Linked DNA regions of Parafrankia discariae. The protein of the gene in region 1 interacts with the protein of each later gene in a pairwise test. Links are inferred from orthologs where the notes say so. Each region holds a gene or a part of one and is shown in the gene's direction. Other genes may lie near its edges.

Region 1 (9,824 bases):
TCAGCACGATGGCCCCGCCACCGGCCGGGATGTTCTCCTCACCGCGTACGTCCAGCCGCAGGCGCAACGCGCGGAAGAGCCCCATCGCCGTATGGATGACCGGCCGGTACACGTACTCCGCCATGCCGCGAATCCTCCCCAGGTCGGTATGCCGTCAGATCGGTGCCTCGCGTCGGTGCCTCGCGGTCCGCCGCCCGCCGGCCGCCGCCCGCCGCCTGCCGGGCGCCGGGCGCGGACCCATCGTGCGCCACGGGGCGGCGCGAGTCGTGCATTCGATACCGGACGCCCCGTTCCGCTCGGTCACGGCCGTCCGGACGGACGGCCGTCCGGACGGCCACAGGCTGTCGGTCTCCGAGCTGTCGGTGAGCCGACGGACGACGTCCTACCGGGGCGTTGGGCCCAGGCGGCTCATGCGGGACGATCGTGGCGGCATACGGTCCGTCCGCCGGCGACGATCCACCGGCGACGAGGAGAGGGGCAGCCACGTCCGATCTGCTGAGCCGGAGCCTCGACGCGCAGCCGGCCCCCGCGCACTGGATCCTCGTCCTCACCGGGGTCGTCGCGCTGCTCACTGTGGCGAGTGACCGCACCTGGCCGACCGCCCGGCATGTCGTGACGATCGCGCACGAGGGCGGGCATGCCCTCGCCGCGGTCGCCACCGGCCGCCGCCTCGCCGGGGTGCGTCTGCACTCCGACACCTCCGGCGTCACCGTGTCCTCGGGCCGGCCGACCGGGCCCGGGGTGATCCTGACCGTCGCCGCCGGCTACACGACGCCGTCGCTGCTCGGGCTGGGCGCCTCCGGCCTGCTCGCCACCGGGCGGATCAGCCTGCTGCTGCAGATCCTCGTCGCGCTGCTGCTGGTCATGCTGGTGGTCGTCCGTAACGCCTTCGGGGTCGTGTCGGTGCTGGTCAGCACGGTTGTCGTGCTCGGGATCTCGTGGTTCGCGGCGGATGACGTCCAGGCCGGCTTCGCCGCCTACGCCACCTGGTTCCTGCTGCTCGGCGCGGTGCGGCCGATCATCGAGGTCCAGCGGCAGCGGCGGCAGCGGCGCGCCCGGGACTCCGACCCGGACCAGCTCGCCCGCCTCACCGGACTGCCGGGTGCCTTCTGGGTCGGCACGTTCGGACTGCTCTCCCTGGGCTGCCTGGCGACCGCGGCGGCCGCGCTGGTCGTCTGATCCGCTGGAAGTGTCGGTGGAGGCTGGAAGACTGCTCAGGCATGTGCGGCAGGTATACCCAGACTCTGAGCGCCGACGATCTCGCCGCGGCGATGTCCGCGGTGGACGAGACGGGCGGCCACGTGGCGGAGAGCTACAACGTCGCCCCGACCACGGTGATGCCGATCGTGGTCGCTCGCCCGGCTGGTGCGGCTGGCACGGGTGGAGACACCGGCGAGGTGAACGGGGCTGGCGGGGCCGGTGACGCTGGCGGGGCCGGTGATCCGGAGGCCGCGGGCGGCGGGCGGGTTCTGCGGCTGGCCACCTGGGGCCTGGTCCCGTTCTGGGCGAAGGACCGGGCGATCGGCAGTCGCCTGATCAACGCCCGGGCCGAGTCGGTGGCGTCCAAGCCGGCGTTCCGCGCGGCGTTCGCCGCCCGGCGGTGCCTCGTCCCCGCCACCGGCTTCTACGAGTGGCGGCGGCGCGGTGGCTCGCGCCGCGGCCAGCCGTACTACATCCATCCGGCCGGCCACCCGGGGGCCGACGGCCTGTTCGCCTTCGCCGGGCTCTACGAGGTCTGGTCGAAGGGCGAGCAGCCGCTGACCACGTTCACGATCCTGACCACCGACGCGGCCGCGGGCATCGAGTTCATCCATGACCGGTCACCCGTCGTGGTGCCGCGTTCGGCCTGGTCACGGTGGATCGACCCGACGCCGCTGGACCCGGCGGCGCTCGCCGGGATCCTGCGGCCCGCGCCGGCCGGGGTGTTCGCCGCGCATCCGGTCTCGCTCGAGGTCGGAAACGTCCGCAACTCCGGCCGTCATCTCGTCGACCGCGTCGAGGTCGACCCGGAGGAGGCCGCCGCCGCGGCGGGTCCCCCGGGCGCCGGATCGGGGCCGGTCGTCGGGCCCACGCCCGATGCGGAGGGAAACGCCCCGCATGAGGCCGGTCTCTTCGACGAGGATGGCGTGGGTCCGCACGCGCGGCGATGACACCCGGGCCACCCACCCGACGGAGGTCGGCCGCGGCCCTGCGTGCACCGCGCTCTCGGGAGGACATCGAATGGCAACGGAAGATCTCGCCGCGGAACAGCTGGCCAACCTGCGCGACATCGGTGGGATGACCACCACGGACGGCCGCGTCACCAACCCGGGTGTGCTGTACCGCAGCGAGATGCCCCGGGTCGGGGACGCCCGGCCGGCCGGGGAGTTCACCTGGCCGCCGCCGACCGTGGTCGACCTGCGCTCGGCGGTGGAGCGGGGGAGCTCCCCGCACCCGCTGTCGCTGCTCGGCTCGGAGATCCACGTGATGCCCCTGCTCGGGGAGGAGACCGGCCGGGTCAGTGACTCGCTGCCGCCGGACGCGCTCGCCGGCGGCCTGCGCACGCTGTACGCCGCGATGCTCGACATCGCGACGCCCCGGCTGGTGGAGATCCTCGACCTGGCGGCGGAGGCCCCCGGTCCGCTCCTGGTGCACTGCGCGGCCGGCAAGGACCGCACGGGCGTGGTCGTCACCCTCCTCCTGCGCCTGGCCGGTGTCGTCCCGGACCAGGTGGTCGCCGACTACCTGCTCACCGGCGAGAACATGCCGGGCGTGCTGCGCCGCCTGCGGGGGCACGCGATCCTCCCCGACGGCCGGGTCGTCGACAGGGAGGTCACCAAGGTCTCGATGGCCGCCGTCGAGCAGGTGCTGACCATCATCGACGGGCATCCGCAGGGCCCGGAGGGCTGGTTCCTCGACCGCGGCGCCCGGCCCGAGGCCGTCGAACTCTGGCGCAAGCGCATCCTGGGCTGAGCCCGGGGCCGACGCCGCCGTCGGCCGGGAGCGTCGCGGTTCCGGCCGACGGCGGGTTCGAGGTGCCCGGTAGCCGATCAGGGGTCCCGCTCGGTCCCTCCGGTCTCAGGGGCGCAGGGCCAGGCCGAGTGCCACCTCGGTCACGCCGGTGACGACGAGCTGGATGCCGAACAGCACCGCGAGCACCACCACGGTGGAGGACGGCCAGGCCAGGGCCAGCACCCCGAGGACGACGGCGAGCGCCGCGATGAGCAGGCCCCGGGTGACGCCGCCGGCGTGGCCCGCCTGACCGGTGCGGCTCGCCAGTACCAGCAGGGCCCGGACCACCCCCGCGACGATCAGGGTCGCGCCGACCACCAGCGCGATGGCGTGCAGCGTCACCCCCGGCCACAGCAGGATCACCACGCCGGCGGCGGCGGTGAGCGCCCCGAAGAGGACGGCGGAGCTGCTGTTATCGGCGCGCACGGCGGAGACGATCTCGGCGATGCCGGAGACGAGAAGAGCCACCCCGGCGATGACGGCCAGCGCGCCGGCGGTGGTGAAGGGATTGGTGATGAGCAGCAGTCCCAGGACCGTGACCGCGACTCCGAGGATGACCAGGGCCGACCACAGCGAGCTCGGTCGCTGTGTCTCCCGGTTCTGTCGATACGTCGTCGTCATGTGACCTCCCCGTGTCCGGCCCGGAGGCGTCCGTGTGTCGGGGCTCGTGCCCGTGACCTGGAGCTCGTGCCCGGGACCTGGGAAAGGCGTACCCGCGATGACCGGCGGGCGCACCCGCGCGGCGGGAGTCACCGGCCGTCCGGCCCGGGACGCCCGCCGGGCTCGGTGCCGCGGCCCGTACCCTGGAGGACATGACCTCTGCCGCGTCGTGAGGCGGGCGTTTCCTCGGCACCCCGGTGTCGTGGTGGCCAACCGCTGACACCGAATAAACGCACGAATCCGATGTACGAAAGAGGCCGACCCTCATGATCATCGTGTCCGAGCTCGAGCTCCGTGCCGGAGCCCGCACACTGATCGAGCCGGTCTCCTTCCGGGTGCAGCCGGGTGACCGTATCGGCCTGGTCGGTCGCAACGGCGCAGGCAAGACGACGATGCTGAAGACGCTCGCGGGGGAGACCCTGCCGTTCGCCGGCAAGGTGGACATCCGCGGCGAGATCGGCTACCTGCCACAGGATCCGCGTACCGGAGACCTCGCCGACACCGCCCGCGACCGCGTGCTCGCGGCCCGCGGCCTCGACGTGATCCTGCGCGATATGGAGAAGCTCCAGGTCGAGATGGCCGAGCTCGTCGACGAGGCGGCCCGCGACACCGCGGTGCGGCGTTACGGCCGGTTGGAAGAGCGGTTCGGGGTGCTCGGCGGCTACGCCGCCGAGGCGGAGGCGGCGCGGATCTGCTCCTCGCTCGGCCTGCCCGACCGGGTGCTCGGCCAGCGGATCGGAACGCTCTCCGGCGGCCAGCGCCGCCGCGTCGAGCTGGCCCGCATCCTGTTCGCCGGTTCGGGGAACTCCGACGCGACACTGCTGCTCGACGAGCCGACCAACCATCTCGACGCCGACTCGATCACCTGGCTGCGGGATTTCCTGCGCGCCCACTCCGGCGGCCTGATCGTCATCAGTCACGACGTCGACCTGCTGGACAAGAGCGTGAACAAGGTCTTCCACCTCGACGCCAACCGCGCCGCGCTCGACGTCTACAACGTCAACTGGAAGACGTACCTCACCCAGCGCGATCAGGACGAGCGGCGTCGGCGGCGGGAGCGGGCCAACGCGGAGAAGAAGATCGACTCGCTGCGGGCCCAGGCCGACAAGATGCGGGCGAAGGCCACCAAGGCGCGCGCGGCCCACCAGATGGACCGCCGCGCGGAGCGCCTCGCCTCCGGTCTCGCCGACGTCCGGGTCGCCGACCGGGTCGCCAAGCTGCGCTTCCCCGATCCGGCTCCGTGCGGGCGCACGCCGCTGACCGCCACCGGCCTGTCGAAGTCCTACGGCTCGCTGGAGGTCTTCACCGGCGTCGACCTGGCGATCGACCGCGGCACCCGGGTCGTGGTCCTGGGCCTCAACGGCGCCGGCAAGACGACGCTGCTGCGCATGCTCGCCGGCCAGGAGACGCCGGACGCCGGTGAGGTGCACCCGGGGCACGGCCTGCGCCTGGGGTACTACGCGCAGGAGCACGAGACGCTCGACACGTCCCGCACGGTGCTCGACAACATGCGCGCCGCGGCGCCCACCGCCTCCGACGTCGACCTGCGCCGCATCCTGGGCGCCTTCCTGTTCAGCGGTGACGCGGTCGAGCAGCTCGCGGAGACGCTCTCCGGTGGTGAGAAGACCCGGCTGGCCCTGGCCGGCCTGGTCTGCAGCTCGGCGAACGTGCTGCTGCTCGACGAGCCGACGAACAACCTCGACCCGGCGTCGCGCGGCGAGGTCCTGAGCGCGCTGCGCACCTACCGGGGCTCGGTGGTGCTCGTCACGCACGACCCGGGCGCGGTCGAGGCGCTGAGCCCCGACAAGGTCCTGATGCTGCCGGACGGCGTCGAGGACACCTGGTCGCCCGACCTCGCCGATCTCGTCACACTGGCCTGAGACCACACCGAGCACCCGGCGGCGTCCGGAGGTCGCCGCCTTGACAGACTGGGCGCTCGGTCCGCGTGCCCAGTACTTCCGGTAACCAGTACTTCCGGTGACAGGGGCGCGCGGGGGATCACCCACGGGGACGAGAGCGGGAGCGCGTGAGCACAGAAGGCGGCACCAAGGCGGTCGTGGCGGCACTGCTCGCGAACCTGGGCATCGCGGTGGCGAAGTTCGTGGCGTTCCTGTTCACCCGCTCGTCGTCGATGCTCGCCGAGTCGATCCACTCCGTCGCGGACTCGAGCAACCAGGCGCTGCTCCTGCTCGGGCAGCGCAACGCCAGCCAGCCGGCGGATGAAGAGCACCCCTTCGGCTACGGGCGCTCCCGGTACATCGCGGGCTTCCTGGTCGGCATCGTGCTGTTCAGCGTCGGTGGGCTGTTCTCCGTCTACGAGGGTGTCGAGAAGCTGCGCCACCCGCACGAGCTGGAGAGCGGCCTGGTGGCGATCGTGGTCCTCGGCGTCGCGATCGTGCTCGAGGGCTTCTCCTTCCGGACGGCGATCAAGGAGTCGAGGCATTCCAAGGGCGCGGGGTCGTGGTGGCGGTTCATCCGGGAGACCCGCTCCCCGGAGCTGCCGGTCGTCCTGCTGGAGGACCTGGCCGCGCTGTGCGGCCTGGTGTTCGCCCTCGCCGGGGTCGGCCTGACGCTGCTGCTCGACGATCCGATCTGGGACGGCGCCGGCACCCTCGCGATCGGCATCCTGCTGCTGGCCGTCGCCGTGATCGTGGCGATGGAGACGTACGGGATGCTGGTCGGGGAGGCCGCCACCCCGCGGACCGTCGAGGCGATCAGGCGGGCGCTGAGCTCGGCCCCGGCGGTCACCACCGTGATCCACATGCGGACCCTGCACCTCGGTCCGGACGAGCTGCTGGTCGCGGCCAAGATCGGACTCGACCCGGAGCTGACCACGGCCCAGGTCGCCGCCGCCATCAACGAGGCCGAGGCGCTGCTGCGCGCCGCCGTGCCCACCGCGCACCGGGTCTACCTGGAACCCGACATGCCGCGGGGCGAGGCGGCGCAGCCGGTGCCGCCGGCCGCCGCCGAGCCGGCCTGAGCCACGGGACGGGACATCCGGGCGCGGGGCCTGCCGGTCGGAACCGCGCCGGGTCCGCGCCGCTCAGCCGTTCCCGAGGCAGACCCGCAGGACGATGGCGGCGAGGGCGCCCGTCCCGATCAACAGGCCGGGCAGCTCACCCGCGCGCACCGTGTCACCCGGTCCGTCCGGGCGGGGGCGGGGGGCCAGCGCCGCCACCGCCAGCCAGGGCGCCAGCGGTAGCCAGGCCAGCTCCACCCCACCCCAGGCCAGCCCCGCGCACACGCTGAACAGCGCCGCGGCGCCGGCCCCGACCAGGAACGGCCAGCCGGGGGTCAGCCGGAGCCGGCGCAGCGCGCGGACCAGCACCGGCCCACCGGCCAGCAGCACCACGACGGCGTCCAGGGCGAGCCAGGCCAGCACCGTGGCCGGCCCGGCGTCGACCCGGGCCCTGGTGAGGCCGTCCGGCCAGGAGAAGCCCCAGGCGGAGAACAGCCAGAGCGGGAGCAGCGCGCCGAGCCCGGTGAACACGTTCATCAGCGGCTGTCGGCGGACGAAGTACGCCGCCGCGACGGCCACACCCAGCCACACCACGGCGTAGTCGAACAGGCCGCCGACCCCCAGCAGCAGGCCCGACAGCAGCGCCCACGACAGGCGCCAGCGCCGGCCCGGCTCGCACCCGAGCACCCCGACGGTGACCGCCGCCGCCGCCGGCAGGATGGCGACGGCCCGCGGCGAGGCGGCGGCCCACAGCGCCCACGGCGTCAGCACGAGCACCGGGACGGCGCGGCGCGCCGCCGTCTCGTGGCACAGCGAGCGCACCGCGACAGCCACCAGCGGGACACCCAGCGCCGTCAGCGCCGTCAGGGCCAGCCCGAGCGGCACCGCGCCGCCGGCCCCGCCAGCCCCGTCGGCGGCCTCGGCGAGGTCACCGAGGCCGAGCCGGTCCAACCCCCACACGAGCAGCACGGGGCCGGGCGGATGGCTGGTGAGCAGGCTCGACGGCGCCCGGGGCAGGTCCGCCGCGCCGGCCTGCGCCGCGGACACCGGCCCGTCGACCGACTGGGCGACCCAGCCGGCGAGGTAGCCGAACGGGTCGTCGCCGACGGCGTCGGCGGCGGTCAGGTAGACCGGCGGTGGGCGCAGGCCGTCGGTGAGGCCCGGGCCGGCCGCCGCGGCCAGGGCGAGGCTCCAGCACAGTGATCCGGCGAAGCCGAACAGGAGCAGGAGCGGCCAGCGGGCGCGGATCGCCCGGCGGGCGAGCGCCAGGGTGCCGACCGCCACGAGCACCGGGAGCAGCGTCGCCGGCGCCAGGTGGGGGGTGCGCCAGCCGACCGGGAACGGCCCGACGGAGCCGAGATCCACATCGGTGGCGGCGATGAGCGTGCTGAGCAGCAGACCGAATCCGGCCGCCGCGCACCAGAGCCCGACATCGACCCCCTCGGCCCATAGCGCGGATCGGGCCGGGTGGCGCCGAGGCAGCGTTCCGGTCACCCTCCGTAGTCGGGGGCGTCGGGTGGATCCTGGCCCGGTGCCGGGTGCGAGCCGCGCCGGTGCGGGCGCCGCCCGCGTCGGCCGGCCGTTGACCATGCATGCACCGTAACCAGTCCCGGCGGCCCGCGGATCCCCGCGGGGGGGCCGAGACGGATGTACGGTCGGTAACGATGTTCGACGCGCCGCGTGGGAGCCCCTGTCCGATCGGATCCCGGCCGGCCGCAAGACTGGCCGCTGTGCCGTCGGACTCGGGCTTCGGGCGCGCTGTAGCAGGTCAGGGGCTATGTGACTGCTTGGAGTCAGCTCGTCGGTGTGTGTTCCGGGCGCGTGCGAGGTTGTCCCGGTGACCGCACCACCGCGTGTGATGGATCACACGGGCTTCGAGTGGCGCGGACACCGAAGCTGGGTGAAGATCGGTTCGCAGATCATCGAACACGGAGGGGGCCACATTGGCCGAGCTTAGGAAAGGAACCCGGATCACCGGGGCGGAGCGGGACAAGCTCGCTGCCGAACTTCGGAAGAAGTACGAGTCCGGACAGAGCATTCGCCTGCTTGCCGAGTCGTCGGGTCGTTCGTACGGGTTCGTCCACCGGATCCTGTCCGAGTCGGGCACGACGCTGCGCGGACGTGGGGGCGCGACCCGGGGTACCAAGAAGAAAAGCTCCTGACCATGAGCATGCCGGCCGCCGCCGACCCGGCGGCGGCCGGGCTGGGCGTACTCGCAGCTGGCCCTTGCGTTTCGCTCACTGTGTGTGACGATGTGTCGGGTTGGGTGGGTCACACGCCCACCCTCCCGAGCATCGCCACGGCACTGGACGGCGTCCTGCGTGACCTGCGCGGCGACGTTCGTGTCGTGGTCGTGAACGCTGTACACCGCCTGTCCGGCCCGGCCGGCCACGCGGCTGGTCCGCCCGCCGGCGGGATCGCGGCCGGGCGGGATCTCGCCACCTGGTCCCGGGTCGCCCGCCGGCTGTCCGAGCGGGCGGACCTGCTCAGCATCGCCGTCTGCGCCGGCCCGACGACCGGCCCGGGGCTGGCGCTGGCCCTCGCCTGTGATCTGCGGGTGCTGACCGAGGACGCGTCGCTGGGCCTCACCGAGGCCACGGCCGGTCGCGTGCCGGGTCTGGGCGTGGCCGGCACGCTCGTCGACACCGTCGGTTACGCCCGTGCGCTCGCGCTGTGCCTGACCGGCCGGCCGGTCAGCGCACCGGACGCGCTGCGACTGGGCCTCGCCGCGCTCGTCGTCCCCCGTCGGGACCTCGACGCCGAGGTCGGCCGTCTGGTGGCCAGCCTGCTCGCGGTGCCACGGGAGGTCAGTGCGGAGACGAAGGCGCTGCTGGGAGGCGCCCGCGAGCGGTCGGACGTCCAGCGCCGCGCCGCGGAGGAGGACGCGCTCGCGCGGGTCCTCGCGACGACCGCCGGGAATGCGGGCTAGCAAGCCTTTGCTTACACCGTTGCGTAGTAACACGTAGCGGCGCGTCGGAGGCTCCATGAGAACTGCGGTCGACAACTGGTCCACCATGCGCTCGTTCCAACGGGACCGCTCGGTGACCCGGGCCAGCCTGCGCCCGGGGACCGTCCACCGCATCGTCGGCTTCGCCCGCCCCTACCGTCGGCAGCTCGCCGGTTTCGGCGTCCTCATCGTGCTCGGCGCGGCGACCGGCGCCGTCACCCCGCTGCTGTTCAAGGCGATCATCGACGACGGGATCGTGCCCGGCCG
Region 2 (6,352 bases), on another replicon or contig:
CGGCCTGGGCCCCGGCACGGTCACCACCAGGCGGGCGGCCACCGTCTCGATCTCCCGGCCCGCGGCGACGTGCCCGTACCGGCGCAGGTGCTCGGCTTCGAAGGCGGCCCGGACCGCGTCGACGAGACCGCCGTCCGCGCTCGCGCCGCCGGCCACCGCGCCGCTGCCGCCCGCGGGCTCCGCCACGTCGATGGTCAGCTCGTGGGACTGCCCCGCGTAGCGGCAGTCCAGCCGGCGCTGGAGCACCACCGCGCCGGCGCCCGCCGGGTCGTGGCCGTCCACCGGGCCGTGGCCGCCGGCCAGGTCGGCGCTCGCGACCAGGTCGGTGAACGCGGCCGCCAGGTCGACCTCGCCGAGACGGCCGATGAGCGGGCGGGCGTGGTCGCGCCGGACGTCGCCGATCGCCAGGCCCAGTGCGGAGAGGACACCGGCCGCGAGCGGGACCAGGACCCGGGTCATCCCCAGCTCCTCGGCGAGCGCGCAGGCGTGTGTCCCACCGGCTCCACCGAAGGCGACCAGCACGAGTTCGCGCGGGTCGAGGCCGCGTTCGACGGAGACGACGCGCAGGGCACGGGTCATCTCCGCGTCCGCGACCGCCACCACCCCGGCGGCGGTCTCGACCGCCGAGAGCCCGAGGGGGGCGCCGAGCTCGCGCAGCGCCGCCTCGGCCGCCGTCCGGGAGAGCGTCACCTCGCCGCCGAGACCGGCACCGTCGGCGAGATAGCCGAGGCAGAGGTCGGCGTCGGTGACCGTGGGCCGGGTGCCGCCGCGGCCGTAGCAGGCCGGTCCCGGGTCCGCGCCGGCGGAACGCGGGCCGACGCGCAGCGCCCCGCCGGCGTCGACCCAGGCGATCGACCCGCCGCCGGCGCTGACCGAGTGGACGTCCACCGTGGGCAGCATGATCGGCACCCCGGCGAGCACCGACTCGGCGGTGGTCAGCGCCTGCCCGTCGAGGACCGGGGCGACGTCGGTGGAGGTGCCGCCCATGTCGAAGGTCAACAGGTCGCGCACGCCGGACAGACCGGCCACGTACGCGGCGCCGACCACTCCCCCGGCCGGCCCGGAGAGCACGCAGCGGGCGGCGTGGCCGGCCGCCTCGGCCAGCTCGGTGACCCCGCCCGAGGACTGCATGATCATCGGTACGGTGAGGCCCCGGTCGGCGCAGCGCCGCTCGAGCGCCCGCAGATAGGACGACAGCCGCGGGGTCAGGTAGGCGTCGGCGACGGCGGTGGTGAACCGCTCGTACTCGCGGAAGACCGGCAGGACCTCGCTGGAGGCCACCACCGTGACCCCGGGCAGCCGGGCGCGCAGCGCGGTCGCGACGGTGCGCTCGTGGTCGGGGTGGGCGAAGGAGAACAGCAGGCACACGGCGACCGCGTCGAGGCCGGGGACGGCCGCGACCTCCTCGACGACCCGGTCCACCTCGGCGGCCCGCAGCGGCTCGAGCACCCCGTGCGGGCCGCACCGTTCCGCCACGGTGAAGCGCAGCTCGCGCGGGACGAGGGCCGGCGGCCGGTCCAGGGTCAGGTCGTAGAGCGACGGTCGGTTCTGCCGGCCGATCTCGATCACGTCGCGGAACCCGCGGGTGGTCACCAGGGCCGTGCGGGCCCCGGCCCGCTCCAGCAGCGCGTTCGTCGCGACGGTGGTGCCGTGGGCGAACGTGCCCACGAGCGGTCCGTCCAGCTCCGCGACGGCGAGGGCGGCGAGCACCCCGTCGGACGGGTCGGCGGGCACCGAGGGGACCTTGGCGAACCGCACCGCGCCGTCCGGGTCGACGGCGACCAGGTCGGTGAAGGTGCCGCCGACGTCCACTCCGAGGCGGACCCTGCCGGCGGGACGGCCCCGACCGGCGGCTGACTCCTCGTGATCGACCACGCGGCTTTCCACCCCTCTGCCGGCTCCCCTGACGTGCTGGTTCCGCGCCGACCGATCCCCGGCCGGCAGTCACCCAGAGCGACGCGACCGGGCCGCGTGATCACCCGGCGAGCGACGGGGGCGAGGACGCCACCGGGAGCCTCGGACGGGCGTCAAGAACCCCCCGCGGACCACGCCCGCCGGTCGGTCCGGACCGCGTCCGTCGCCTGACCATTGCTTCTGGTGTCAGGGAAAGCCACCCACGGCCGACGGACGGCCCGGCGGGAACACCGGCCAACCGATCGACCCGGCCAAATGGTGTCAATTGTGATGTGACGTCTGGCAGGGCACCTCAAGCGGGTCCCTCCACGGCGGGTAACCTGAGCAGACGGTAGCGAAGGGCCTGTGAACAGGCGAGAGATGTACACCGTGGATAGAGGCGATTGGCCCCGTGACAGCACCGACGGTACCCGCGTCAGAACCTGACTTCGGCCCCAACGAGTGGTTGGTCTTCGAGATCTACCAGCAGTATCTCGAAGATCCGGAGAGCGTCTCCGCCGAATGGCGTGAGTTCCTCTCCGACTACCGTCCCGCGAACCCGTCCGCCCCGGCTGTGGCGGGCGCACCGGTCGCCGGCGACGGACAGGCGGCCGCCGCCACCGCCTCCGGTTCACCGCGCCCGCCGGTGCCCTCCGCACCCTCTCCGGCACCCGCCGCGAGCGCACCGGCTCCCGCCGCGGCGGCTCCGGCCCAGGCCGCGGCGCCCGTGGCGAAGCCGGCGGCGAAGCCCGCCGCGGCCGGGGCCCAGACCCCGCTGCGCGGCGCGTCGGCCCGGGTGGTCTCGAACATGGAGACCTCGCTGCACATCCCGACGGCGACCTCCGTGCGCGCCGTGCCGGCGAAGCTGCTGGCCGACAACCGGATCGTCATCAACCGGCATCTGGCCCGGTCGAGCGGCGGCAAGATCTCCTTCACCCATGTCATCGGCTACGCCATGGTCAAGGCGCTGGTCGACCACCCGGCGATGAACGCGTCGTACGCCGAGGTCGGCGGCAAGCCCACCCTGGTGCAGCCCGAGCACGTCAACCTCGGTCTGGCCATCGACCTGGTGACGCCCAAGGGGCGCCAGCTCGTCGTCGCCGCCGTGAAGAAGGCCGAGACCCTCGACTTCAGCCAGTTCTGGCTGGCGTACGAGGATCTCGTCCGCCGTGCACGGACGAACAAGCTGACGATGGACGACTTCGCCGGCGTCACGATCAGCCTGACCAACCCCGGCGGCATCGGGACGGTGCACTCCGTCCCGCGGCTCATGGAGGGCCAGGGCACGATCATCGGTGTCGGGGCCATGGAGTATCCGGCCGAGTTCCAGGGCGCGTCGCAGCAGACCCTGTCGAAGCTCGCCATCTCCAAGATCATGACTCTGACCAGCACGTACGACCACCGGATCATCCAGGGCGCGCAGTCCGGAGAGTACCTGCGGCGCATTCACGAGCTGCTGCTCGGCGCCGACGGGTTCTACGACGAGATCTTCCACTCGCTGCGCGTGCCCTACGTCCCGGTGCGCTGGCTGCCCGACATCTCCGCGCACCACGAGGGCGACCTCGACCACGGCGCGCGGGTGCTCGAGCTCATCCACGCCTACCGGGTGCGCGGGCACCTGATGGCCGACACCAACCCGCTCGAGTTCGCCATCCGCAGCCACCCGGACCTCGACATCATCGGGCACGGGCTGACCCTGTGGGACCTCGACCGGGAGTTCCCCGTCGGGGGGTTCGCCGGCCAGCGCACGATGTCGCTGCGTGACGTGCTCGGTGTGCTGCGCGACTCGTACTGCCGCCGCGTCGGCATCGAGTACATGCACATCCAGGAGCCCGCGGAGCGCACCTGGATCCAGGCCCGGGTCGAGCGCTCGGCCGAGCGGCCCGACCCGGCCGAGCAGCTCTACGTGCTGGAGCGCCTCGGCGCCGCCGAGGCGTTCGAGTCCTTCCTGCAGACCAAGTACGTCGGCCAGCGCCGGTTCTCCCTGGAGGGCGCCGAGTCGACGATCCCGCTGCTCGACGAGATCCTCGGCCGGGCGGCGGAGGCCGCCATGGACGAGGTCGTCATCGGCATGGCCCACCGCGGCCGGCTCAACGTGCTGGCGAACATCGTCGGCAAGTCGTACCGGCAGATCTTCGACGAGTTCGAGGGCTACGTCGACCCGCAGACCGCGCACGGCTCGGGAGACGTCAAGTACCACCTGGGCGCCGACGGTGTCTACACCGACCAGGACGGCCGCACCGTCCCCGTGTCGGTGGTGGCGAACCCGTCCCACCTCGAAGCCGTCGACGCGGTGCTCGAGGGCGTGGCCCGCGCCAAGCAGGACGTGCTGGACAAGGGCTTCAGCGGCTACACCGTCCTGCCGGTGCTGATCCACGGTGACGCGGCGTTCGCCGGTCAGGGCGTGGTCGCCGAGACGCTGAACCTCTCCCAGCTGCGCGGCTACCGCACCGGCGGCACCGTGCACGTGGTCATCAACAACCAGGTCGGCTTCACCACGTCGCCGACGTCCAGCCGCTCCTCGGTCTACGCCACCGACGTGGCGCGGATGGTGCAGGCGCCGATCTTCCACGTCAACGGGGACGACCCCGAGGCGTGCGTCCGGGTCGCGACGCTGGCCTTCGCGTACCGGCAGGAGTTCAACAAGGACGTCGTCATCGACCTCGTCTGCTACCGGCGCCGCGGCCACAACGAGATGGACGAGCCGTCCTTCACCCAGCCGCTGATGTACGACACCATCGCCTCCAAGCGCTCGGTGCGCAAGGTCTACACCGAGGCGCTGATCGGCCGTGGGGACATCACCCGCGACGAGGCCGAGCAGGCGATGAAGAGCTACCGCGCCGAGCTGGAGAAGGCGTTCGCCGAGACCCGGGAGACCACGACCCGGCCCACGCCGCAGCCGCGCATCGTGACCACGCCGGCGGAGGCCGCCGCGGCCGCCGCGGTCACCACCGCGGTGTCGCCCGAGGTGGTCAAGAAGGTCGTCGACACCCAGGTCAACATTCCGGACGGGTTCGTCATGCACCCGCGCCTGCGCCCGCAGATCGAGCGCCGGGCGCAGATGGTCGAGACCGCCGCCATCGACTGGGCGCTGGCCGAGACCATCGCCTTCGGGACCCTGCTGCTCAACGGCGTCTCGGTGCGACTCACCGGCCAGGACAGCCGGCGTGGCACGTTCGGCCAGCGGCACTCCGTGCTGGTCGACCGCTACACCGCCGAGGAGCACACGCCGCTGCGCACCCTGCGCGAGGACGGCGACTCGCAGGTCGGCACCTTCTACACCTACGACTCGCTGCTCTCCGAGTTCGCGGCGATGGGCTTCGAGTACGGCTACTCGGTGGCCCGCTCCGACACCCTGGTGCTGTGGGAGGCGCAGTTCGGCGACTTCGCCAACGGCGCGCAGTCGATCATCGACGAGTTCATCTCGGCCGGTGAGGCCAAGTGGGGCCAGCGCTCGTCGCTGACGCTGCTGCTCCCGCACGGCTACGAGGGCCAGGGCCCCGACCACTCCTCGGCCCGCATCGAGCGCTTCCTCTCGCTGTGCGCGGACGGCAACATGACCGTCTCGGCGCCGTCCAGCCCGGCCAGCTACTTCCACCTGCTGCGCCGGCAGGCGTTGTCGCCGGTGCGCCGGCCGCTGATCGTCTTCACGCCGAAGTCGATGCTGCGGCTCAAGGCGGCGGCGTCCTCCGTCGAGGAGCTCACCGGAGGATCCTGGCAGCCGATCATCGACGACGCGGCGGTCAGCGACCCGGCCAGCGTGAAGCGCGTGCTCCTGTCGGCCGGCAAGGTCTACTACGACCTGGCCGCCGCGCGGGTGAAGCGCAACGACGCGCAGCGGTTCGCGCTGCTCCGCGTCGAGCAGCTCTACCCGACCCCCGGGCCGGAGCTCGCCGCGCTGCTGCGCCGCTACCCGAACGTCACCGACCTGGTCTGGGTCCAGGAGGAGCCGGCGAACCAGGGCGCCTACCCGCACATGGCGCTGAACCTGCCCGAGTCGCTGCCGGACGGCCTGCGGCTGCGTCGGGTCTCGCGCCGCGCCGCGGCCGCCCCCGCGGGCGGCTCGTCCTCGGTGCACGAGCGCGAGCAGGCCGCGCTGGTCGAGGCGGCCTTCGGGGACTGACCCCAGCGGCACACCCGTGCCAGCCGGCCGCGTGCCGGTCAGGAGACACCTCCGGCGGTGCGCCGGGCCCGTTTACTTCGGGCCCGGCGCACCGCCGGACCTCGTTGGCGCCGCCGCCCGGTCGGGGCGGATACCTTTCCACCATGTACTTCACCGACCGGGGCATCGAGGAGCTGGCCGCCCGCCGCGGCGAGGAATCGGTGTCGTTCGACTCGCTCGCCGACGCCCTGCGCACCTTCGTCGACCTGCACCCGCAGTTCGAGGACGCCGTCGAGCAGCTCGCGACCTGGCTGGCCCGCCCCGACGACGACCCGGACCTCTGACCCACCGCCGGGC

Evidence for each region.
Region 2: the proteins of B056_RS0114685 (region 1) and B056_RS0112980 interact in binary tests that used the Escherichia coli proteins (3 or more experiments, as listed by UniProt). The link is inferred for Parafrankia discariae from one-to-one orthologs.

Annotation. Positions count from the first base shown.
Region 1 is NZ_KB891212.1:26,215-36,038, forward strand. Bases 3,245-6,224 are described here. They hold B056_RS0114685 (ABC-F family ATP-binding cassette domain-containing protein), read left to right. Parts: upstream 3,245-3,917; coding sequence 3,918-5,531; downstream 5,532-6,224. Other genes in these bases: B056_RS0114680 (HdeD family acid-resistance protein), read right to left, coding at 3,245-3,612; B056_RS0114690 (cation diffusion facilitator family transporter), read left to right, coding at 5,678-6,224. Outside these bases: B056_RS0114660 (lysophospholipid acyltransferase family protein), read right to left, coding at 1-124; B056_RS0114665 (M50 family metallopeptidase), read left to right, coding at 424-1,179; B056_RS36540 (SOS response-associated peptidase), read left to right, coding at 1,221-2,150; B056_RS0114675 (tyrosine-protein phosphatase), read left to right, coding at 2,221-2,952; more of B056_RS0114680, read right to left, coding at 3,058-3,244; more of B056_RS0114690, read left to right, coding at 6,225-6,631; B056_RS0114695 (hypothetical protein), read right to left, coding at 6,695-8,200; B056_RS40650 (helix-turn-helix domain-containing protein), read left to right, coding at 8,554-8,772; B056_RS0114705 (enoyl-CoA hydratase/isomerase family protein), read left to right, coding at 8,877-9,539; B056_RS0114710 (ABC transporter ATP-binding protein), read left to right, coding at 9,595-9,824. UniProt on the Escherichia coli protein: Genetic data indicate it may be involved in ribosome assembly or function.
Region 2 is NZ_KB891208.1:351,682-358,033, reverse strand. The notes cover bases 1,933-6,216. They hold B056_RS0112980 (multifunctional oxoglutarate decarboxylase/oxoglutarate dehydrogenase thiamine pyrophosphate-binding subunit/dihydrolipoyllysine-residue succinyltransferase subunit), read left to right. Parts: upstream 1,933-2,305; coding sequence 2,306-6,016; downstream 6,017-6,216. Other genes in these bases: B056_RS0112975 (DUF6104 family protein), read left to right, coding at 6,160-6,216. In the rest of the region: B056_RS36315 (hydantoinase/oxoprolinase family protein), read right to left, coding at 1-1,875; more of B056_RS0112975, read left to right, coding at 6,217-6,339. UniProt on the Escherichia coli protein: E1 component of the 2-oxoglutarate dehydrogenase (OGDH) complex which catalyzes the decarboxylation of 2-oxoglutarate, the first step in the conversion of 2-oxoglutarate to succinyl-CoA and CO(2).